4 regions of the Kocuria sp. HSID16901 genome follow, and region 2 is predicted to be linked to each of the others. Evidence: riboswitches for the same ligand, from Rfam matches in the RefSeq annotation. Region 2 holds a riboswitch; each other region holds the start of a gene.
The links. A riboswitch is a leader RNA that binds a small molecule or an ion and turns the genes downstream of it on or off. The one in region 2 is predicted to bind S-adenosylmethionine.
Positions count from the first base shown of each region.

Region 1: another riboswitch for S-adenosylmethionine. It lies ahead of D8M21_RS07160 (bifunctional o-acetylhomoserine/o-acetylserine sulfhydrylase); the one in region 2 lies ahead of D8M21_RS08635 (LLM class flavin-dependent oxidoreductase).
Region 3: another riboswitch for S-adenosylmethionine. It lies ahead of D8M21_RS06040 (cobalamin-independent methionine synthase II family protein); the one in region 2 lies ahead of D8M21_RS08635 (LLM class flavin-dependent oxidoreductase).
Region 4: another riboswitch for S-adenosylmethionine. It lies ahead of metE (5-methyltetrahydropteroyltriglutamate--homocysteine S-methyltransferase); the one in region 2 lies ahead of D8M21_RS08635 (LLM class flavin-dependent oxidoreductase).

Region 1 is NZ_RBLM01000004.1:112,933-118,750, forward strand. Features, by position in the region: gene D8M21_RS07140 (RNA-binding S4 domain-containing protein) at 1-146, shown strand, start outside; gene D8M21_RS07145 (glycosyltransferase) at 454-1,122, shown strand; gene D8M21_RS07150 (alpha/beta hydrolase) at 1,158-1,817, opposite strand; gene metX (homoserine O-acetyltransferase MetX) at 1,857-3,047, opposite strand; gene D8M21_RS07160 (bifunctional o-acetylhomoserine/o-acetylserine sulfhydrylase) at 3,063-4,457, opposite strand; SAM riboswitch class IV at 4,580-4,693, opposite strand; gene D8M21_RS07165 (amino acid permease) at 4,866-5,818, shown strand, end outside.
Region 2 is NZ_RBLM01000006.1:14,189-20,006, forward strand. Features, by position in the region: gene D8M21_RS08625 (MDR family MFS transporter) at 1-1,584, opposite strand, end outside; gene D8M21_RS08630 (TetR/AcrR family transcriptional regulator) at 1,737-2,387, opposite strand; gene D8M21_RS08635 (LLM class flavin-dependent oxidoreductase) at 2,559-4,046, opposite strand; SAM riboswitch class IV at 4,166-4,287, opposite strand; gene D8M21_RS08640 (enoyl-CoA hydratase/isomerase family protein) at 4,383-5,153, opposite strand; gene paaE (1,2-phenylacetyl-CoA epoxidase subunit PaaE) at 5,176-5,818, opposite strand, start outside.
Region 3 is NZ_RBLM01000003.1:200,151-205,968, reverse strand. Features, by position in the region: gene ilvD (dihydroxy-acid dehydratase) at 1-990, opposite strand, end outside; gene D8M21_RS06045 (amino acid permease) at 1,155-2,723, opposite strand; SAM riboswitch class I at 3,030-3,124, shown strand; gene D8M21_RS06040 (cobalamin-independent methionine synthase II family protein) at 3,129-4,322, shown strand; gene D8M21_RS06035 (PTS sugar transporter subunit IIA) at 4,365-4,877, shown strand; gene D8M21_RS06030 (glucose PTS transporter subunit IIA) at 4,995-5,818, shown strand, end outside.
Region 4 is NZ_RBLM01000003.1:298,768-304,585, forward strand. Features, by position in the region: gene D8M21_RS06460 (inorganic phosphate transporter) at 1-855, opposite strand, end outside; gene D8M21_RS06465 (DUF47 domain-containing protein) at 857-1,474, opposite strand; gene D8M21_RS06470 (hypothetical protein) at 1,862-2,443, opposite strand; gene D8M21_RS06475 (DsbA family protein) at 2,601-3,269, shown strand; SAM riboswitch class I at 3,443-3,557, shown strand; gene metE (5-methyltetrahydropteroyltriglutamate--homocysteine S-methyltransferase) at 3,665-5,818, shown strand, end outside.

The sequences.
Region 1 (5,818 bases), on a different contig from region 2:
ACGGATTGGAGGCCCGCGAAGTCATCGCTGAGGGGCACGTCAGCGTTAATGATGAGGTAGAAACGCAACGCGGCAAGCAGATACGTCCGGGCGATAAGGTACGCCTGGGCGATATGACGATCCAAGTTCAACGCGCTGAAGCCTAAGTTCCGCCTCCTCAAAAATACATTCTGCAACCACATCAATTAAGACGGATCTCTCATGAACGCTTTAATTCAGCCTCTACGACGGGTCAAGCACGCCGGTTTGGCGCTCAACAAATCTTCGCGCCGAAATATTCGATTACTCATCGATCATTCTCGCTCTATTTATTCCAAACGTTTCCCGTATAAATACGATCTCGATCGTTACCAAAGCTTTGACAAAATTCTCCGGATCCATGAGGCATCGTCTCTAACTTTCAAGGTGAATCATCTGATGTATTCACCGCCGACAGATCCGCCACATTCCCCAATGCCGAGCAGACTGTTTTTGCTCTGGACCGGCGACAACGACCTAAGTCCGCAACGCATGCGGGCCATCAAATCCTTGCGACGTCACAATACTGAATTGGACGTCGTCTTTATCACGGCCGAGAATCTCAACGACGTCGTCGTTCAAGGGCACCCTTTACACCCGGCGTATGAAAAATTAAGCTACGTCCACCGTTCCGATTACCTGCGCGCTTATCTGATGCATCATCATGGAGGCGTTTATTCGGATATCAAGGACATGCGGGAGCCGTGGAAACCACTCATTGATCGTGCAAATCGCGATCACACCATGTGGGCTTGTGGGCTTATACCGCCCGATTCCCGAGACCTCAGCCCGGCGTTCGGAGCACTCGGTTCTGACCAGCGCACCCATTACACACGTATGCTCGATCAGCGCGCCTTTGGGTTCAAGCCAGGTTCTTCGTGGACCGATGCGTGGCTCAGCGAAGTCGAACGTCGCCTGAGTTACTTTGATCGACTATTGGATGAAAAGCGCCCGCAACAGCCCTGGGGCCTCAACGCTGAATATCCCATACCTTGGACCGCTCTCCTGGCCCAAGTCATGGCTCCATTATCCCTGAAGTACAGCAATCACGCTCTCATCGATCCAGACCGTGCTTTCGTGATGCACCTCGACGGCCACCGCTAAACGCCTCGCCCACCCTTCAGAAGCCACCGGCTATCTCAGCGCAGCACGTACGTCAGGAATTCGGAAACGTGCTTCATTTCCTGATTGCTCACTCCGTGACCCATCCCCGCATAGAGAACCTTGGTGACCTGCGTGTGGTCCCTCAGCCAATCGAGGGTGAAGGCCACTAAATCGCCCGTCACGACGGGGTCTTCTTGGTCTCGCCCGTAGAAGAAGGGCAAGCGAGGTGTGCGGGCGGCGAGGGCGGCGTCGTCAAGGGATTCGTCGTCGGAATCGATCACAAAACCGGAGAGTCCCACCACGGCGGCCAGAAGATTCGGGCGATGCCGAGCAACCGAGCTGGCTATTGCCATTCCTTGCGAGAAGCCAAGGAGTGTGACGTCCGCGTACTCATCGGCGTGGGACTCGATCCATGTGGTGACCATCGAAGTGGCTGCCTTCGCGCCTTCTGCAGTCTTGGCGAGACTCCCCTCCGGACCCATATTGAGGTCAAACCAGCTGAACCCGGGGCCACCGGAAGGCATGGGGTCGGGTGCCCTCATCGACGCGTAGGTAAAGCCGTCCGACGGCAATGCGGGCAATAGCCCGAGGAGGTCCTGCTCATTCGATCCGTAGCCGTGAAGCATGAGCACCAAATGAGTGCCGCGGCGTTCTTCGGACGGACGAGAGTATTCGACGAAGGGTTCCTGAGTCATGCTTCCAGTCTAAGCGGGACCTGGAACTGGCCGTGGCGGCTAGCGGCGTGCGGCCTCCGCCGAAGGCCAGCCGGCGGCTAAACAGTTGGCGATCTGGGCGGTCTCGATGAGGAAACCGTCGTGGCCGCTCGGGGACGACACGGTGTGCACCGGAACGGACCGAGGGAGGGCTACGGCCAAACTTTCCGATTCTCGGGGATAAAACAGACGGTCCGAATCGACGGCGATGACGCTCCAGCCGCACGTGGATCGGGCCAAGGCCTCCTGAAGAGTTCCCCGCCCTCGGGAAATGTCGTGGCTCATCAGAGCATCGTTGACGACCAGATAGGAGTTGGCGTCGAAACGGCCTGCCAGCTTCGAAGCATGGTGATCGAGATAGCTTTCCACCCGATAACGCCCACGGCGGTTAACGCAGGGGCCGGTAGGGTCTTCGTCATCTTGAGGAAAGCGACCGAAGCGTTCGTGAAGTTCCGAGGCCGAACGGTACGTGATGTGGGCGATCCGCCGGGCCAGTCCCAATCCATGGACCGGGCCTGGACCCGCGTAGTAATCCCCGCCTGAGAAATCGGGGTCCTGACGAATCGCGAGGCTCTGAGCCTGCCCCCAAGACAGTTGCTCCGCCGTCGCCTCTGGGCCGCAGGCGATCACGGCACAATGCCCCACCCGTTCAGGGAAGGTCACCGCCCATTCCATCGCCCGTGCCCCGCCCATGGAACCGCCAATCACCAGCGAAAATCGTTCGATCCCGAGGGCATCCGCCAAGACCGCCTCGGCCTTCACGGAATCTCGGATGGTCACGAGAGGGAATCGCGAACCCCACGGTTCGCGATCCGGATCCACGGAGGCGGGCGCCGGAGACGCCGGGCCGGTAGATCCGTAACAACCACCCAGAATATTGGGACACACCACAAAATAGCGGTTAGTGTCGATCGCGGCACCAGGCCCGATCAGGCCCTCCCACCATCCCTCCTGCGCGGCCGCCAGGCGTTGCAGCTCGGGGGTGCTCTCGGAGGCCTGACCGCGGGCAGCGTGGGTGTCGCCGGTGAGGGCGTGCAGCACCAAGACGGCGTTGCTGGCGTCGTCGTTCAGGACTCCCCACGTCTCAAAAAAGAGTTCGGCGTCCGGGATGACCGCACCGCTCTCGAGACGAAGGTCCCCGATGCCGAAGCACCGGGCAACCCCTTCGTCCCACAGCGCGGCCTGGTCCGGCCGGGTACCTGCGATCGTCACTAAACCTCCTGACGCCTAGCGCGTAGCTCCCGCCGAGGCCGCACTCTCAGCGGAAGTGTTGGCCTGCCGCAGTTGCGCGAAGCCGTTGTCCAAGTCCGCGAGGATGTCATCGATATGTTCCAGACCCACGGACAAACGGACGAAGCCCGGCGCCACGCCCGCGTCCCGCAGCTCGCTCTCGGAAAGCTGGGAGTGCGTCGTCGACGCGGGGTGGATGACGAGGGAACGAACGTCACCGATATTGGCCACATTCGAGTGCAAGGTCAGGGAGTCCACAAATCGTTGAGCGGGCTCGGCCCCTCCCTCAACTTCGAATCCCACGATGGCTCCGACGCCGCGGGGGGCGTACTTGAGGCCCCGCTCGTACCAGCGGGAAGATTCGAGGCCGGCATAATGCACCTTGGTCACTTCCGGACGAGCCTCGAGCCACCGCGCCACGGCACGGGCATTCTCGACGTGGCGCTCGATGCGCAAGGACAGCGTCTCCAAGCCAACGGCGATATTGAAAGCGTTGGTCGGCGAAATGGAGGACCCAAGATCCCGCAACAGACTCACGCGAGCGCGCAGGATGTAGGAGAGATTGACCCCGAAAACACCATTCGGACCGAGGTCTTCGCCGAAGACCAAGCCGTGGTAGCTCGGGTCGGGCTGGTTGAACTGCGGGAAACGCTCCGGGTATCGCGAGTAGTCGAAAGCGCCCGAATCGATGATCACGCCACCGAGGCTCGTTCCGTGCCCACCCAGATACTTCGTGGCCGAATGCACGACGACGTCGGCACCCCATTCGAAGGGACGCAACAGATACGGGGTCGGAACGGTGTTGTCCACGATCAACGGAACCTCGGATTCGTGGGCCACCTGAGCGATTCCCTCGATGTCGAGGACATCACTGCGGGGGTTGGGAACCGTCTCACCGTAGAACGCCTTGGTGTTTGGCCGCACGGCGGCTCGCCACGATTCGGGATCGTCGAAGTCCTCAACGAAGGTCGTTTCAATCCCGTAGGTGCCGAGTGTGTGCTTGAGGAGGTTGTAGGTTCCTCCGTACAGGCTCGGGCTTGCGACGATGTGGTCTCCGGCTTGCGCCACGTTGAGGATCGCGATGGTGCTCGCGGCCTGACCCGATGCGACGAGCAAGGCTCCCACGCCGCCTTCGAGGGCAGCTAGCCGGTTCTCGACCGCTTCTTGGGTCGGGTTAGTCAAACGCGAATAGATCGGCCCCAATTCCTTGAGACCAAAGCGATGTGCCGCTTGCTCGGAATTCTGGAAGACGAAGGACGTGGTCTGGTAAATCGGCAGGGCCCGCGCACCGGTCGCGGAGTCAGGCTCCTGGCCCGCGTGAATCTGCTGAGTTTCGAATTTCCAGCCCTGGGGGCTATTCGGCGTAGGAAGGTTGGTCGTTTCCGTGCTCATGTTCTGCTCCTGAGTTATCAAGGGCATGGAGCGACCGGTCTGTGCGTCAGCCCGGGTCAACCCGACATCATCCGATGCACCGGGGAATGCGAAGCTCACTCACGTGATGACCGGGCACACCGCGCCCGCGCTTGTGGCCGCATTTTCACGACCACCTGGTCCTCACCCAGGGCACCCCACCGCGGTTGGAGGGTTGCCGGCCAGCAAGCTGGGGCTTGTCACTGGCTCTCTTGACCTGATTCAAGTTTTCTCCGGGCAGGGGCAACGGGTCAAGCTTGGGCCGGATGCTAAGCGCGCGTGACACGTCGTGACATTTATGACGTGGCTCGGTGCAGTTGCGTAACCTATCCAGAGTCAGATTCAAGGACCGATCGTGAGCCATAACGGTCACGAGCGCAAAGGAAGACCGTGCAAGAACGCAGTTCTACCCCGCAGACCCACTCGTCGGCCACCACCGACCCCGCACCGCAAACCCGGAGCTCGCTCCACCGTGGTCTCACTTTGCGACATATTCGTTTCATCGCTCTCGGTTCCGCCATTGGCACCGGGCTCTTCCTCGGCTCGGCGGACGCGATTCAATTCGCCGGTCCGTCCGTTCTGCTCGCTTACGTGATCGGCGGTGCCGCGGTCTTTATGGTCATGCGTGCCATGGGTGAGATGGCCATGGTGCACCCGGTGCCCGGATCGTTCTCGGATTACGCGACGCAGTACCTCGGCCGCTGGGCCGGATTCGTCACAGGCTGGAGCTTCGCCTTCGAAATGGCTCTCGTCGCGGTGGCCGACGTGACCGCCTTTTCCCTCTATATGCGCTTCTGGTTCCCGGGTTCGCCCAGCTGGGTCTGGATCGTCGCGGTGGTCGCCATCATCATGGGGATCAACCTGACGAAGGTCAAAGTATATGGCGAGGTGGAATTCTGGCTCACCATCGTCAAGGTGGGCGCGATCATCGCGATGATCGTGGGCGGCATCGCGCTCATGATCTTCGGCATCTCCCTGCACGATCAGGTGCAGCCGTCGGTCACCAATTTGTGGGAACAGGGTGGTTTCTTCCCGCACGGATTCACCGGATTCCTTGCGTGCTTCACCGTGGTGATGTTCGCCTTTGGCGGCGTCGAAACCATCGGTATTACCGCGGGGGAAGCGGAGAATCCGGGCAAGTCCATCCCGGGGGCCATCAACACCGTGCCCGTGCGGATTCTCCTGTTCTACGTTCTGGCCATGGGCGTCATCATGTCCCTCTACCCGTGGAGCAGCATCGGTAATGAGGGGTCGCCCTTCGTGCAGATCTTCTCTGGGCTCGGCATTCCTGCGGCGGCACACATCCTCAATGTGGTGGTCCTGACCGCCGCCGTCTCGGCGAT
Region 2 (5,818 bases):
ACTGGAATCCACATCCGTAGAGCTCGATGCATGGCCGTGGCCCTCAGCAGGGGTCGCCTTCGCCGAGGTTCCCTCCGCCTTTACATCGCCGGTCTTGCCCGAACCAGCAACGCTGGTCGCAAGTGCCTTCTCACGAATGCACAGCAGGGCCACGGCGGCCAACACGCCCAACGGGGCGATCCACAGGAAGATCGGCACGAGGGCGTCGTTATACGAGCCCACGATGATCCCCTTGATCGGCTCCGGCAATCCATTGACCAACGCGGGAGTCAAGGAATTCGACCCACCACCGGTGGCCTTCATGGCCTGAGGAGGCATGCGGTCGGCGAGGTAATCCTTCAAGCGCGTGGTAAATAGGCCACCAACCAGGGCGGAGCCCATGGTCGCGCCCACCTGGCGGAAGAAGTTATTGGCCGCGGTTGCGGTGCCCACCATGCTGATGGGGAAGGCGTTCTGCACGATCAGGGTCAACAGCTGCATCGACATTCCCAAGCCGAGACCGATCACGGCCAGGTCCAGGCAGATGATGTAGGTATCGGTGTCCACCTCAAGATGCGAGAGGAGGAAGAGCCCCAGAGCCAACAAGAGCGAACCGACCACCGTAAACACTTTGTAGCGCCCGACCTTCGACACGATGAATCCCACCGAGATGGAGGTAACGAGCAACATGCCCATCATCGGAATCATGAGCAGGCCGGCCTGCGTCGCATCCACACCGAGCACCATCTGCATGTACGTCGGCATATAGCCCACCGCACCAAACATGCCAATGCCCAGGCAGAGGTTGGCGACCGTCGCCAAATTGAAGTTCCGATCCTTGAAGAGCGCGAGCGGCATAACCGGCTCGGAGACCTTAGCTTCGATGGGAATGAAGATCGCCACGCAGACCACGACGGCGATCAACAGACCGATGATGGTCGGCGAACCCCAGTCGTACTGGTTGCCACCCCATGTCATCGCCAGCACCAAGCACGCCGTCGCGGCGCCGAGGAACATCATGCCCCAAACATCCACTTTTCGTCGGTGCTCTTGAGCAGACTTATTGGTGTGCGGAATGAGGAAGATCGTCGCGGCGAGAGCCAAAATACCCAAGGGGAGGTTCATCCAAAAGGCCCAGCGCCAGCCGGGTCCCTCGGTCAGCCAGCCACCAAGCAGCGGGCCCGCCACCGACGAGAAGGCGAACACACCCATGAGGGCGCCCATGTATTTTCCGCGTTCGCGAGCGGGAATCACGTCCGCAATCACGGACTGCGAGAGGATCATGAGGCCACCGCCGCCCAGGCCCTGGAGGCCGCGGGCGATGATCAGCGTATTCATGTCTTGCGCGACGGCACCCGTAATGGACCCCGCCATAAAGGCCAGGATCGCAAAAACCAGTAAGGGCTTGCGGCCCCAGAGGTCACCCAGCTTGCCGTAGGCCGGCATCATGATCGTCGAGACCATGATGAAGGCGGTAATGACCCAGCTCATGTGCTCGACGCCGTTGAGCTCGCCCACGATGGTGGGCAATGACGGCGACAGCACGGTCTGATTCAGCGACGACATCAACATGATGATCATCAGGCCGATGAACAACAGAGGAATATTCGTGTGGGGGGTCGGCTGGCCGTAGCCACCCTGAGCCGCAGAGTGCGCCGAGCTCGGCGTAGCACTCTCAGACGACGCAGGTTTTGAGCTCGCACCCCCGACGTCGTTCGAACCATGCCCGACGGCATGGCGCGGTGAATATGAAGTACTCAACGAGGCTCCTTGACGATAGTGGAAAACAAAGTAACGGTGCTCTTGATCGACGCGGAATACTCTTCGGGCGTGGACCGCGCCCCAAATTCGAGGTACCGAAGGACGGCCGTGGCCATCAAGACGACCGCGCGAATGCGCTCCTCTTGCTCCGGGTCCGGCTCCGACTCCGCAGGTTCGCGAGGGACAAATTCACCCGTGGACCGATACGTAGGCCAGTCGAGGCCCATCAGGTAGTCCGTGAGCTTCTGCTCGCAACGCAACATGTGAATTTTCAGGCGTTGCCGAAGCTCCTCGTGATCCTTCACCAGCTCCTTGGCGACTTCCACGATGTCGTCCCCGAAGGAGCCGTACACGACCTTGGCGAGCAATTGGGAGGCCTGTGCGAGAAGACCTTCCGAGCTATCCGCCTCAACCGACGCGAGAATTTCTTCTGTCATCTCCGGAGGACGCAGCCCAATGACGGCGTCTTCCTTCGTTGCGAAGTAGTTGAAGAACGTGCGCGGGGAAACCCCCGCTTCTTCCGCGATGACCTCCGCGGTCGTTTGCTTGAGCCCGCGTTCGGTCGCAAGACGTCGTGCGGCCGAGTGGATGGCATTCCACGTCCGCTCGCGACGTCGTTCCCTGAGAGATGGTTCGGTTGAAGGCACCCATGCAGTTTATGCAGTACTGCAAAATATGCACAACTGCACCGAGTGTGGAATTCCTCTCATTTACTTTGCGGCCCTATGTATTGACATCAACCCCAGACGACGACAACGGCCGACGTTCCTCCTCATCAGGAGAGGAACGCCGGCCGCGTGGTACCGAATCTTCGACTCCTAGGAGCCCGTTACTGCTTTCTCCGCCGGACGCAACGACTGCCCGTCGGCGGGGGCTTCAGCTTGTCCGCTGAGGTCGCGGGCGGCGGTATCGGCGGTTGATGGCATGCCCTCATACGCGCCTCGGTAGGTTGCCGCTGGGTGATCGCCCGAAATGCTCGTGCGACCCGCGCCATACAAGTTCTCGCGGAATGTCGAACCCTCGTATTCCGTCCTGTAGCGGCCGCGCTTCTGCAACTCGGGTACCACGAATTCCACGAAGTCCTCAAAGGATCCCGGCGTCACGTGGTACGCGAGGTTGATGCCGTCGAGCCCTCCCTCGTCGATCCACCGCTCCAACTCGTCGGCAACCTTTTCCGGGCCACCAACGATCACGTCACCCATGCCACCAATCGCGCAATGCTTGGCGATCTCCTCACGGGTCCATTCCTTGTCCTTGGACTGCAACGTAAACGGGGTCAAGAAGGACTGGATCGAGTCTGTCTTGACGTAGTTAAGTACCTCGTCTTCGCCGAATTCGGAGAGATCCACTCCGGACCAACCGCCGATGATCGCCTGCGAGCTTTCCGTGGAAACGTACTGAAGGTAATCCTCGTACTTGGCCTGGGCCTTCTCGTCGGTTTCATCCACGATCACGGAGAGCATTGCAAAGATTTTGACGTCGTCCCTATTGCGTCCGGCCGCCTCGGCCTCGTCCCTGATCTTGTCTGTCATGTACCGCGTCAGGTCTGGGCGCAAGCCACCCACGAACACGGCCTCGGCGTGCCGCCCGGCGAAAGCTTGGCCACGTGAGGAAGCCCCAGCCTGGAAGATGACGGGCGTGCGCTGCGGGGACGGCGCCGTAAGGGATGCTCCCGGCACGGAAAAATACTCACCGCGGTGCTGGATGGGGTGGACCTTCGCGGGATCGGCATACACGCCGGCCTCACGGTCGGCCACGACGGCGTCGTCCTCCCACGATCCTTCCCACAGCTTGTAGCAGACGTCGAGGAACTCCTCGGCGATCTCGTAGCGAGTATCGTGCTCGATCTGCCGCGGAAGCCCCTGGTTTTCCGCCGCAGACGGCAGATACGAGGTCACGACGTTGAAACCGACGCGCCCCTTGGTCAGATGATCCAGCGTGGCGTATTTTCGGGCCAGCGTGTACGGCTGCTCATAGGTGACCGCGCTCGTGATGCCGAAGCCCAGATGCTCGGTGACCGCCGCCATCGCGGAGATTTGCGTGAATGGATCGTTGACCGGGACCTGTGCGCCGCCACGGATCGAGGGAGCCGCAGAATTGCGGTAGATGTCGTAGATGCCCACGACGTCGGCGAGGAAGACGCCGTCGAAAAGGCCCTTTTCCAGGGTCTTGGCCAGGTCGGTCCAATACTCTAGCGTGTTGTATTCGGTGGCCCGCGAGCGCGGGTGACGCCAGAGGTCGAAGCTCTGGTGACCCACGCAGGTCATATCGAAGGCGTTGATCGCGATTCGCTTTTTGTCCGACATCGGAGTCCTTTCGGTGCCTGGATGCTCTCCTGGTCTCCGCATGCCCGAAGCGTTGCGGCCGAATCCCGATGGTGTGGATAACCGGCACAATCTTTCACGCGGTGGCGCCGAATGACTGCGCGCCGTACTTGCTGTGCCGCCTGCGGTGAGGCCGGCGGAGCCCGATCATCATCTGGGGCACCCCGCTACGGGAGAGGGTTGCCGCCCAACTAGCCAGAGCTTCTCGTTGGGTCTCTTGATCTCTGTGGTCCAGCCTATGGAAGTGCTAGTCCTCGAACCACACCGTGCAGGAGTATTACCGATTTTTCGCCGTGTTACATGTCAGGACGGCGTGCGCTACTTCCCCCGAAACGTGGGGGTCCGTTTCTGCTGGAAGGCGGCGAACCCTTCCGCATAGTCTTCCGTCGAGCACAACCTCGCTTGCTCCCCTGATTCCGCCTCCATGGACTCCCATAGGCCAACCCGACGGTCGCGCAGCTGTGCCACGAGCCCCTTCGACGCGAGATAGGCATGTGTCGCCCCCTGCGCCACCCGGTTCACGCGGGTCATGGTGAATTCGAGGAGCTCGTCCGCGGGGACGGCGCGAGAGAAAAGCCCCGCTGCGACGGCCTCCGCACCGCTCATCATGTCGCCCGTATAGATGAGGTCCAAGGCCCGGTGCGCGCCCAGCCGCTCGTAGAACAAGGCGTGTCCACCTGAGTCGAGGGTCGCCCCAAGGTTCGCGAATGGTGAGCCGATCTTGGCGTCCTCCGCCACGTAAACGACGTCGGTCGAGATCGCCAACCCCAAACCCACTCCCAGGCAGGCGCCGTGAACGGCCGCGAAGGTCGGTGCCGGAAAACCCGCCATCTGGCGGAAGAGGGATTCGGCACGCTGTCCGAGGTAGGCCTCGACGTCGTCGTGCGCGGGGTCCACCTCCGAGATGTCACGGCCCGCGCAAAAGGCCCGGCCTTCTCCTCGCACGACAAGGGCGCGAACCTCGGCCCGTTCGGCTTCCAGGTAGACCCGGGACAGTTCTTCGAGGTCGTCCATGTTGAGCGCGTTGAGTTTGCGGGGTGCGTTGAGAACGATGGTGGCGACGTCGTCGGCGATGGTCAGCTCGATCACTGGGGATCCTTCCGATGGGTGGTTATGCGTCGTAGTCGACCTCGAGGCCGTCGGCCGTGGGTCTGGTTTGGCAGGTCAGCACATATCCGGCCTCGACCTCGTCCGGCTCCAAAGCGAAGTTTTCCTCCATCGTGAAATTCCCGCGCACCACCTTGGCCCGGCATGTGCCGCAGACGCCGCCGGCGCACGCGAAAGGAACATCGGGGCGAACACGCAAGGCGGCGTTCAGCACGGTCTCTTGGGCGTCCACGGGTGTGTCCACAGTTCCCGAATTACCGTCCAGCGTGAAGGTGATCTGGAAATTTTGTCCCTTCGGGTCGGCTCGAACCTCACGGCCTTGTTGTCCGGAGGGCTTCTCCGGCTTGCCGGTGGTGAACAGTTCAAAACGGACCGATTCCTCCGAGACGCTCCGTTGCCCCAGCGCGTCACGACACAGCTGGACCAGGTCAAACGGTCCGCAGAGGAACCACTCGTCCACGGTCTCGACCTGAATCACACGATCTAGCAGTTCCTCCAATTTCTCTGGATCGATTCGGCCCGACAGCAAGGGAGAAATGCGCTGTTCGCGAGACAACACGTGATGCACCGCGAAGCGGGACGGGTATTTGTCCTTCAGGTCGCCCAATTCCTCGGCGAACATCACGTCCATGGCCGAACGATTCGCG
Region 3 (5,818 bases), on a different contig from region 2:
GCCGGCCTTGTGGACGTGTTCGATGTGGAACTGCGTGGAGTTGGGTGCCACCTTGGCCAGGCACGGCACGCGCCGGGAGAGTTCGTCGATGTCCTTGAGATTGAAGTCCACCTCGGCCTCTTGCGCGGCGGCGAGGATGTGCAGAACCGTATTCGTCGAACCACCCATCGCGATATCCAGCGCCATCGCATTGGTGAAGGCGTTCTTGGTCGCGATATTCCGGGGGAGAACGGAATCGTCGTCGTCTTCGTAGTACTTCTTGGCGATCTCGACGACGGTGCGGCCCGCCTTGAGGAAGAGCTCGCGGCGGGCGACCTGCGTCGCGAGGGTCGTGCCGTTACCGGGCAAGGAAAGCCCCAGGGCCTCGGTGAGGCAGTTCATCGAGTTCGCCGTGAACATGCCCGAGCACGAGCCACAGGTCGGGCAGGCGTTTTCCTCGATCAGTCCGAGCTGCTCGTCGGTCACGGATTCATCGACCGCGTAGGACATCGCGTCCACCAGGTCGATGCGGTGCTCGATGACCCCCTCCACGGCGTTTCCGGATTCCATCGGGCCGCCGGAGACGAAGACCACCGGAATGTTCAAGCGCATCGCGGCCATGAGCATTCCGGGGGTGATCTTGTCGCAATTGGAGATGCACACCAGTGCGTCGGCCCGGTGCGCCTGAACCATGTATTCCACGGAGTCGGCGATGATGTCGCGGGAAGGCAAGGAGTAGAGCATGCCGTCGTGCCCCATGGCGATGCCGTCGTCCACCGCGATGGTATTAAATTCCTTGGCGACGCCGCCCGCCTCTTCGATCGCGCTGGCCACGAGCGAGCCCATGTTCTTGAGGTGAACGTGGCCCGGCACAAACTGCGTGAATGAGTTCGCGATCGCCACAATCGGCTTCCCGAAATCTTCCTTCTTCATACCGGTGGCGCGCCACAGAGCGCGGGCGCCTGCCATGTTGCGTCCGTGCGTCGAAGTCCTGGATCGCAGATCGGGCATGTGTACTCCTCCAAGGTGTTTTGCTTCGTCCCAGGGTACTCCCGCGATGTCTCACGCCCATGAACAGTCCGGGGTTTCTTGCATGATGAAACGCGAGCACAACGACGACGGTCCCGCCCCTGATACTTCAGGGACGGGACCGTAACCACGAGGTGACGTCGGGATCAGTGATCCTTGGGGTCGTCCTCCTCGTGAATGATGGTGGTGCTGCCACGACCCGTGTGATGGCGGTTGTCGCGGTGAGCTGCGGGGCGGTCCGCGACAATCGGGTACATGCCCGTGAATCCTTCACGCTCAGCGGCCAGTTCGCGTACGCGGGTGCGCACCACAAACCACCCAATGATCAAGGCCGGGATGATGATGATCATCGAAGCCAAGGTGTAGGTACCCACCGGATAGTCGAAGCCGATCAGCACGACCACACCAACGAGGAATACCAACGTAATCCAGTTGGTGAACGGTGCCCAGGGCGCCCGATACTCGGGCCGCTTGTACTTGCCCTGTTTGGCTAGCTGCACGAACTTCATGTGCGCCAACGCGATCGCGGCCCAACCGGCGATGATGCCGAGCGAGGCAATATTCAGCACGATTTCAAAGGCCTCGTCCGGGACGAAGTAGTTCAACACCACGCCCAACAGCGCGACACCCGCGGTCAGCAGAATGCCGCCGTAAGGAACGCCGGATTTGGTGAGGTGCTGTGCGAACTTCGGCGCGGAACCCGCCATCGACATCGAGTGAAGAATGCGTCCCGTGGAATATAGACCCGCGTTGAGCGAGGAGAGGGCCGCAGTGATGACGACGAGCTCCATGATCGGGCCAGCCGCGCTGACGTTGATCGAGGAGAAGAACGTCACGAACGGCGACTCATCCGCGCTGAAGGCCGTGTACGGCAGCAAAAGGCAGAGCAGGAAGATCGCGCCCACGTAGAAGACCGCGATACGCAGGATCACGGTGTTGATCGCCTTGGGGATCACCTTTTCCGCGTTCTTGGTTTCGCCCAACGTCGTACCCACCAGCTCGATGGAAGCGTACGCAAATACGACACCCTGCATGATGACCAGTGCCGGCATGATGCCGTTCGGGAAGAGGCCGCCGTTATCGGTGATCAGACCCAAGCCGCGGGGCGAACCGGTGGGCGTCCCGAAGATCACGAAGAAGATGGCCAGGACCAGGAAGGTCACCAGCGCGACGACCTTGATCAAGGCGAACCAGAATTCCATCTCGCCGAAGACCTTGACCGAAATCAAGTTCATGAGAACCACGATCACGATCACCAGGAGGGCAATCAGCCACTGTGGAATCGCGTCGATGAAGGCGCTGTATTGACCGAACCAGTGCACGTAGATCGCGATCGCGGTGGAGTCCACGATCGCGGTTGTGGCCCAGTTAAGCCAGTACATCCACCCGGAGACGTACGCCGCCTTTTCACCGTAGAACTCTCGGGTGTAGGAGACGAAAGAGCCTGAGGAGGGGCGGTGCACGACGAGCTCACCCAGAGCTCGAAGAATCAGATAGGCGATGATGCCGCAGAGGGCGTAGTCCAGAAACAGCGAGGGGCCGGCACTCGCGAGACGGCCACCGGCGCCCAAGAACAGGCCCGTACCGATAGCACCGCCGATCGCAATCATTTGGAGCTGACGAGGCCCGAGACTTTGATGGAAGCCCGCCTGCTCTTGTTCGAATGCGGATTCCTCCGGGTCCTTGCTCACCTGTTGTTGAGTCTTATCAGACATAAATTCCCTTTTAAGAGACGAGTCATCGCACGTTTCCGCCCGATACCCGTGCGAGACGGTGGGCATCGGTAGATGCGCGCGACGGCGATGTAGTTTCCCCTGTTTGGGGCGTGGTTCCCCAGTCCTCAGATTGAGCACAGAGCGATTCCCCGTGACCCACATGATCCTGGTGTGTAATCGACACCATAACCCCATTCGTCACAAATCGGTAACACGAAACAGTGGCGCAACAGCGTGTCACAGGCGTGATTTCAGCGCCCTCGATTGGATTCCCTAGTCAACGCCGGGAAAGGTGAATTGGGTACATCACCATCCCGAGCGGCCGAGAGACCTGGCTCTACGACGTCGCAGCAACCGAACCCTTTCCATGGGAGCGGTGCTCACGCCAGGATCGATGGAGGAATCATGTTGAGGAGCACCGATCGCATCCGGACGACCCACGTCGGGTCCCTGCCCCGCACCGACGAGCTGATCCAAGCCAATGCCCGACGCCGCGACGGCAAGATCACCGACGAAGAATTTCGTCGCACTTTGTCCGCCTCGGTGGATGACATCGTGGCCCGTCAGGTCGAGTGGGGCATCGACACCGTCAACGACGGCGAATACGGTCACGCGATGGTCGACGACATCGACTACGGCGCCTGGTGGCACTACTCCTTCGCCCGAACCGGGGGCCTTGAGACCGTCGACGGCGCCTCATTCCGGGAGATCCTCAGCGAGCCGGGCAACGGCCGGTACAACAGTTTCGCCGTGCGTCGAGACTGGAACCGCTTTGCGGACTTCTATCGTTCCATCGACCTCGGCAACGACCCAGACGGCGAATTTCCGATCGCGACCGGGCCGCTGACCTACGAAGGCCGGGACGCCGTAGAGACCGACATCGCGAATCTGAAATCCGCCGTCGATCAGAACGGCGCGTCGGAGGCCTTCGTGGCGTCCCTCTCCCCCGGATCAGCCTCCCGCATCGGCAATCGGTACTACGCGACGGACGAAGAGTTCATCTATGCCTGGGCCGATGTGCTTCACGAGGAATATAAGGCCATCACCGACGCCGGTTTCATTCTTCAGTTAGACGACCCGTCGATCGCCGAGGCGTGGGATCAGCTGGTCCCCGAGCCGAGCATCGACGAGTATCTCTCGTTCAATCGCCTCGCAATCGAGGCCGCAAACCATGCCCTGCGCGGCATACCCGAAGATCAGGTGCGCTTTCACCTGTGTTGGGGATCCTGGCACGGCCCCCACAGCACCGACATCGAGATCAAACATCTCATCGAGTCGCTCTTCACCATTAATGCCGGGGCTTACGTCTTCGAAGCCGGCAACGTCCGCCACGCTCACGAGTGGAAGGCGTGGGAAGACGTCGCCCTCCCCGAGGGAAAGATCATTGTGCCCGGAGTCGTGTCCCATTCGACCAATGTGGTCGAGCACCCCGAACTCGTTGCTCAGCGCATCGAGCAGTTCGCTTCCGTGGTGGGGCGGGAGAACGTCGTCGCGGGTACCGACTGCGGTTTGGGCGGACGGCTTCACCCGGATATCGCGGAGGCCAAGATCCGTTCGCTCGTGGAGGGTGCCCGCATCGCGAGCGATCGTCTGTTCTAGAGTGGGACGCGACATTGTGTTGCCTCACAAAGGACAAACGACATGAACACCGTTTCCTCTCACTTCACCGACGGTTCCGCCAAGGTGGGCCATCCGAGCGAGATCCTCAGCCCGGTGTCCGGCGAAGTCATCAGGATTGAGCACGTCGCAGATCCCGTTTTCGCGCAAAAGATGATGGGCGAAGGATTCGGGGTCCAGAATCCGACAAACGGAGACATCGTCGCTCCCGTCAGCGGCACGGTGACCGTGGCAACGAGCAGCAAGCACGCCCTCGGCATCAAAACCGAGGACGGCCTAGAGGTGCTGTTGCACCTGGGCATCGACACCGTGGAACTGCGAGGCGAGCCCTTCGACATCGAGATCGTCAAGGGCGATCGTGTAGAGGCCGGGCAATCCGTGGGCACCATGGACCTCAAAGCCATCGAGGACGCAGGCAAGGACACGACGGCGATCGTCGTCATCACCAACTCCGCGGATCGGCTGAGCTCACTGAACGTACAGGGCGGCGAGATCTCTGCGGGCGCGGTCGCCGCGTCGGCGACCGTTAAGGACTAGCCGAAAGGGATCGCCGCCACGCACCCCGTGGGTGCCCCCGTCAGGTGCGAAAAGCTACTCTTGTGTGTACCCCACGCCACATCGGCGTGGGGTACGACTCAATGAGGAGCCAGAACCATGAGCGAACTCCCAGAGGAACCCGTCGAGATTCTCGCCCCGGTCTCCGGCGAGGTCATCGATATCACCGCCGTCCCCGACCCCGTTTTCTCAGGGAAAATGGTGGGTGAAGGCCTTGGCATCAGCGAACCACACGGCTCAGAGATCGTGGCGCCGGTCGGCGGCACCGTAACGATGGTTGCGTCGTCGGGCCACGCGCTCGGCCTCAAGACGTCGTCCGGCCTGGAATTCTTGATCCACCTTGGCATCGACACCGTGGAACTTCACGGGAAACCCTTTGACCTGCGAGTCGCCAAAGGCGACGAGGTGGCTGCGGGCCAGGCACTCGGCACTGTGGATGTCCCCGCAATCCGCGAAGCCGGGAAGGACCCCACGGTGATCTTGGTGATCACCAACTCCGCCAAGAGACTCAGCCACTGGACCGTGGATCGCGGCGAGGCAGAAGCCGGTCAACCCATCGCCGCGGCCACCGCCAAGGTTGCGCAACCGGCCGAGAAATCCAGTAGTACTTCCGGCGCCACGGCGGCGAGCGCTACCGGAAGCGCCGAGGGCACCGCGACCCCACCAGACAACCCGTCGGAGACTCGCCCCGAGGAACTCACCGGCTATGACGCCTTGGCGTGGGACATCATTCATCACGTGGGCGGCGAGGACAATATCCGAAGCGTCACCCACTGCATCACCCGCGTGCGTTTCTACCTTAGAGATGACCAGAAGGCCGATGACGCAACCGTGGCCAACCTGGACGGCGTCATCGACGTCGCCAAGGGTGCCGGTCAATATCAGGTGGTCATCGGGCCTGCCGTGGAGGACGTGTACGCCGC
Region 4 (5,818 bases), on a different contig from region 2:
CAAGTGTGAGGAAGAGAAGGGGTCTTTGGCGACGGAACCCGTCAGAAAAATGAGGACCGCGGTGACCCCTTGGGCAATGGCTCCGCGGAACGGGTCGATCCGCACGAGACGGTCGGCGATGGTGTGGCTGATGCGCCAACTTCCGAGCAAGCAGCCGATCACCATCATGACGCCCAACAGAAGGCAACACCACATGGCCTGGACCTGGCTGAGGGGTTGGCCGATCGAGAGAAACATCATCGCGGCGATGATCATGACGCGATGACCGAAATATATGCCGTGACCCAGGGAAATGGCCGAGGCGCTGAGCGTGAGAACGAACCGTGACTGACGATGGATGCCGTCCGGACCCGCATGCTGGAAGAGGTTGACGAGGGGGATGACCAGAATCCAGGCAAGGGTGAAGGCGGCCAGCGGAGCGATGACCAACGGCAGAATGACGTCGATCAGCGGACGTGCGGTGATACTGGCATGGTCCCCGAGCCCAACGTGTTGGGTGGCCCAGAGCGCTCCTACGATCGCCCCGAAGAGGGCATTAGTCGACGACGAAGGAACCCGACGCCACCAGGTGATCAACTCCCACAGGATAACCGTCAGAAGAGACGACGTCAGCACCGCCAGGCCGATCGAGTCGTGAGGAATGTCGAGCCACAAAAACGTGCTCGATGAGAAGGTGAGGGCTCCGACTGCGAGGCCGAGGACGTTGAAGAACGCGTTGAGGCCGAGGGCAATCTTGGGCGTTAGGGCGCGGGCGCGAACCGGCACCGCGATGGAATTCGAGGCGTCGTGGAAGCATACGATCGCGGTGAAGCCTAGGAGGAAAACCCCGCACACGGCGAAGAGGACGTAGGCCACCCTACGACTCCTGAACGAGGATTCGCCCCACGTCGGTTGCGACCTGGCGAACGCTCAACGAGGCCGTCTGGAGCTTATCCGTGAATTGAGCCTCTTTGATGTACGACGCCGGTTTGAGCCGGTCCATCATGTCCGCTTGGTAGAGGTCGGTGGTGCGGATCGACTGTTTCGACATGCGAAGCACCTCGATCCAGTACTCGTCCAGCCCCTCGAGATCGGAGAGATGACGCATCGCTTCGGTCGTGAGTGAAGCCTGACGCTGAAGGAGGTCGAGCAAATCGGACGCGCGGGAGGAGAAGCGATCCAAGTTATGGATGCGAATGATGTGGGTTGCGGACGTCAAGGATTCCGTGGCCTGGTTGAGGCGCTGGGCCAGTTGGTAGAGGTCGGCGCGAGGTAGGGGAAGTACGAAGGCGCTACGGACCGTGGTCATCAGGGCGAAAAAGTGATCGGTCGACTTTCCTTCGATCTCGAGCGCCTGTTGGAACACGTCCTCGTGGTCAGAGGCCGGTGAGCCCATCATGCGGGAGGTGGCCGAGGTCGCGTCCACGACGAGCTGAGCCATCTCGGCTAGGAGCACAAGAGCCCTATTCTCTTGTGGAAAGAGGCGAATTGCCACGCTGAGCCTTCCAAAGTTCTGTCGTCATCGTCTTTAAGATAACCGCCCAGGGTTAACAAGTTGACCTCGGCGGCTTCATGACGCGCGGAGAGGTTACGTTCCTCCACGCGTGCGCGCGAAAAACGCCCCCGACGGCGTCGGAGGCGTTCTCGAAGGTTTATGGGGCACTGGACCGGGTGCGCCTCTCGGCGGAAGGCCGCTCGTAGCGGCTAAATGATGGAGCCCGGGGCAACCTGCGGCCCAGTGCCTTACATCCAGTGTGGCCCTCGGCTTGGGGGACTGTCAACGAGCACCAGTGGGTGCCGGCTCACGCAACAAGGGGACGGACCATATGGTCCGTCCCCTTGCCCAAGGCAACGTTGCCGTTGCCCCTTAAAGCTTTTCGTCTTAGCGAGCCTGGTGACCCTGGAGGGTCTTGAACCAGGCCGCGCCTTCGCCCTTCCAGAGGTTCACGGAGGCGATGATCAGGAGGACCACGCCGACGATGCCGCTAAAGTTGCCGCCGATCAGGGAGACGATGAAGCTGATGATCAGCAGGATCGTGATGACCAAAGTGGCAATCCGGCCCCAGTTCTTGCCCTTGCGAACGGCCACACCGGCGAAGATCAAGACGAGACCCAAGATAATGTCGACGACTCCGAGGCCGATGAGGGCTCCCGGGGGGATGCCCTGGAGGGCATCGGCTGCTTCGGTCGACGCGCTGGCGGCGAGTCCGCCGAGCATCCCGAAGAGACCGCCGAGAATTGTCAGACCACCGACGATGAAGATCAGCACGGACGCCGTCTTGACCGATTTCGGGCGGTCCAACGGGCTGCGCTGACCGAAGTCACTGCCCTGATACTGCGGCTGACCGTAACCCGGCTGGCCGGCGGGCTGATTTCCGCCCTGGTACTGCGGGGTTCCCTGCTCGGGACCGCCGTTGAACTGAGGGGGCTGGTTTCCCGTGGGGTTCGGGTGGTTCTCTGACATTGTTACCTCTCGAGGGGCGAAACTCTGGTGACTTTCCTATGTAATCACGGAATTATCCGCACCACAATGAAAGTTACTTGGGTGTAGACCAAATTTGGACTAGTCTGTTCTTTATCGATTTCCGACTAAAGGGCTGAAACTGGCGAATGAGGGAGCCATGGCGAAGATTGGTCAGTGGGGAGTCGTGGCTCTGGTGGGTGTTCTGACCCTCGGATGCGCGGCCTACATGTCCACGGATGCCCGGGTGGGCCTGGCCTCGGACGGCCCAGCGCCGGCGGCTTGGTCGAGCGTGGAAGCAACGCACATCAACCACCATCAGCCCGGTGCGCCCACGGCCGTGATGTACATCGACTATCAGAGTCGATACGCCGAGGAGGCCTACCGAACTTTCTATGAGGCGGGGCGGAGGCTCAGCGGCCGCATGAACCTCGACATCAAGAACTATCCCCTGAGTCTTCACGGATCTGCCGTCCCGGTTGCCTATGCGATGGAGGCTGCAGAGCGGCTGGATCGGTTTCCGGAGATGGCGGATCTTCTCCTGCGCCACCGGTCGGAGTGGGAAGGGGCGGGCGGCCCGTACGCGTTGTTCGAATGCCTCGTGAGATTCGCGGCCTCCCTCGGTATCGACCCAGGGCGGTTCCTGGAGGAAATGGACAGTCCCGAGGTGAAGCAGGCCGTGGAGGCGCAGCGCGACGAAGCGGAAGCGCTGGACATCGCAGGAGCCCCTGCATTCGTGGTGGATGGATTGGTGGTACGGGATTTGGATGCAAATTGCAGTCTGGACCGCATGATCCACACCTTCGAAGAGATGACAGATGATGAGTGAGTTTGTGTCTCCAGCGTGAGCAAGAATTGACGGTCCTCGCTCACATTTCGTCTCGAGAAGGTTAGTTCCGAAATGTTTCCCGCGCGTGACGTCACGTCGTCTTACCTGACGACACTCGACATTTCGCGTCAAATCCTTGAGGAACACCAAAGCCGCGGGCTTGAATAGCACCGTATCTATCCAGAGTGACTGAGAGACCTGGCTCGACGACGTCACAGCAACCACCGTGAGACGAATTACTCTCGTCGCATATTCACGGAAAGGTGCTCCCGCCAGGACCGATGGAGTGCATTGAACCTCGGTCGGCGGTAGCGGGGTCGACGATCGACCCTCTCTTCGCCGTCGGCCGCACGGTTTTCACGCTGCATCGGGCGTATCCGAAAGGAGAACCCGCCGTGAAACCACACCACCCACCGGCACTTTCCTTCGAGTTATATCCGCCGCGAGGGCGGATCAGCGAAGAGAAATTGGCCGCGACCGTCGAGAAATTAGAAGAGGTTCGGCCCGATTACGTCTCGGTGACCGCCGCCGTGGACGGACAACGACGCCGGCAAAGCCTCAGATTGCTGGACCATCTGGTTCATCGCACCGGCCTTCGCCCGTTGGCCCACGTGATCGCCACCGGACAACCCGCCCCGAAGCTCCACGAGTTGATCGGCGAGATGATTGATCTCGGGGTTCGGGGGTTCCTGGCGCTCCGTGGAGATAGGCCAGAGGGCCACCACCTGCTCTCCGAGGAACTTCCCTTCGCCCGTCATCTGGTCGAGCTCATTCGCGACGTCGAGCGGCAAAGAGTGCCCGAATTGTGCGCCGGACGGCTCGCCGTCGGAGTTGCGGCCTATCCGGTCCGTCACCCGGATTCCTCGAGCATCCACCAGGACACCGAGGTGCTGCTCGCCAAACAGCGAGCCGGTGCGGACTTTGCGATCACGCAGGTCTATACGGACCCGACGCACTACTCCGACCTTGTCACCCGCGCCTCGGCCAACGGGGTGGACCTGCCGTTGGTTCCCGGGATCCTTCCGGTGACCAGCCTGAAGAGGTACCTCCGGGTGTGTGAACTCGCGGGCCTCGCGCCGGATGCGGATTTCGCTCATCGACTCGAAACCGCCCGTACCGAAGCCGAGAGGCTGGCCGTCGGCGTGGATCACGCAGAATACTTCGCCCGCCAAGCCCTCGACGCCGGAGCACCCGGACTTCACCTTTACACCTTCAACGAACATCGAGCTGCCCTCGAGCTCGTAGACCGTCTCGGTTTGCGTGCCGGACGCACCGAATCCCCACTGACTTCTCAGGAGAACATCGTGACCCAGCGCCAGAATGAACAGACCAGCCAGCAGACTGTCCCGGAAGCAAACCCTGCCGAGGCTAGGCGGCGCGTACCTTCCGCGACCATCGTGGGGTATCCGCGAATTGGACCCGATCGAGAGATCAAACGTGCGCTCGAGAAGTACTGGAGCGGTACCCATGGACGGGACGATCTAGCGAACGCCGTGAAGGGAGTGAGGAGCGCGGCCACGGAAAGGCTCGAACGGCTGGGGCTGACCGACGCGGCGTCGATCCCGGCCTCGTGGGCCCTCTACGACCAGGTGCTCGACGTCGTGTTGGCCACCGGCGCAGTTCCTCGACGCCTCGCGGATCTGCGTGACGACGCCGGGGCTCTGGACGAAGACGCCGCCTTTGTTCTGGCCCGTGGCGATGACGCCCATTCGCCGCTCGAAATGACCAAATGGTTCGACACGAACTATCACTACCTGGTGCCGGAAATTGGTCCGGAGACCCCGTTGAGTGCGAATACGAGCGAGTTTGGCCGACAGTTGCAGGACGCGGCGTCGTCGGGATCCCCGGAGAAGCTCCGGCCCGCACTGGTTGGTCCGATCACGTTCTTGCTCCTTTCCAAGGCGGACGATGACGCCCCGGAGGGGTTCGACCCACTGAGCCGCCTTCAGGATCTGACCGAGGTCTATCGGCAGATCATTGCGGACTTGGGTGCGGCCGGAGCCGACTGGGTTCAACTCGACGAACCGGGACTGGTGGCGGACGTCGACCGTCCGGATCTCGCGGAGGCGGTGCGTGAAACGTACCGTCAGCTCACCGAATCTCGCGGTGATGGACGCCCCTCCCTCCTGGTCACCACGCCTTATGGAGATGCCGAGGGGTTGTTGGAGCCTTTGGTCGAGAGCGGCGTCGAAGCGGTTCATGTGGACCTCACTTCGGGGCCCGAGCGCGGCGTCCTCCGAGACCTTTCCCCAGAGCAGCTCGCACTGTTTACCCGTCCAGACTCCCCGACGTTGGTGGCCGGCGTCGTCAATGGGCGCAACGTGTGGCGCACGGATCTTCGTCGTGCCTTCGACCTGGTGGAACGGTTACGGGACGCAGGAGCGCGCGTTTCGGTGTGCACCTCGACCTCCCTTATTCACGTCCCTCACGACGTCGAGCGGGAAACACGTCTGTCCGAGGCGCCGAAGCGATGGTTGGCCTTCGCGGACCAAAAGGTCGAGGAAACGGTCGCCCTCGCCCGAGGCCTTGCGGAAGGCGGAGACGCGATC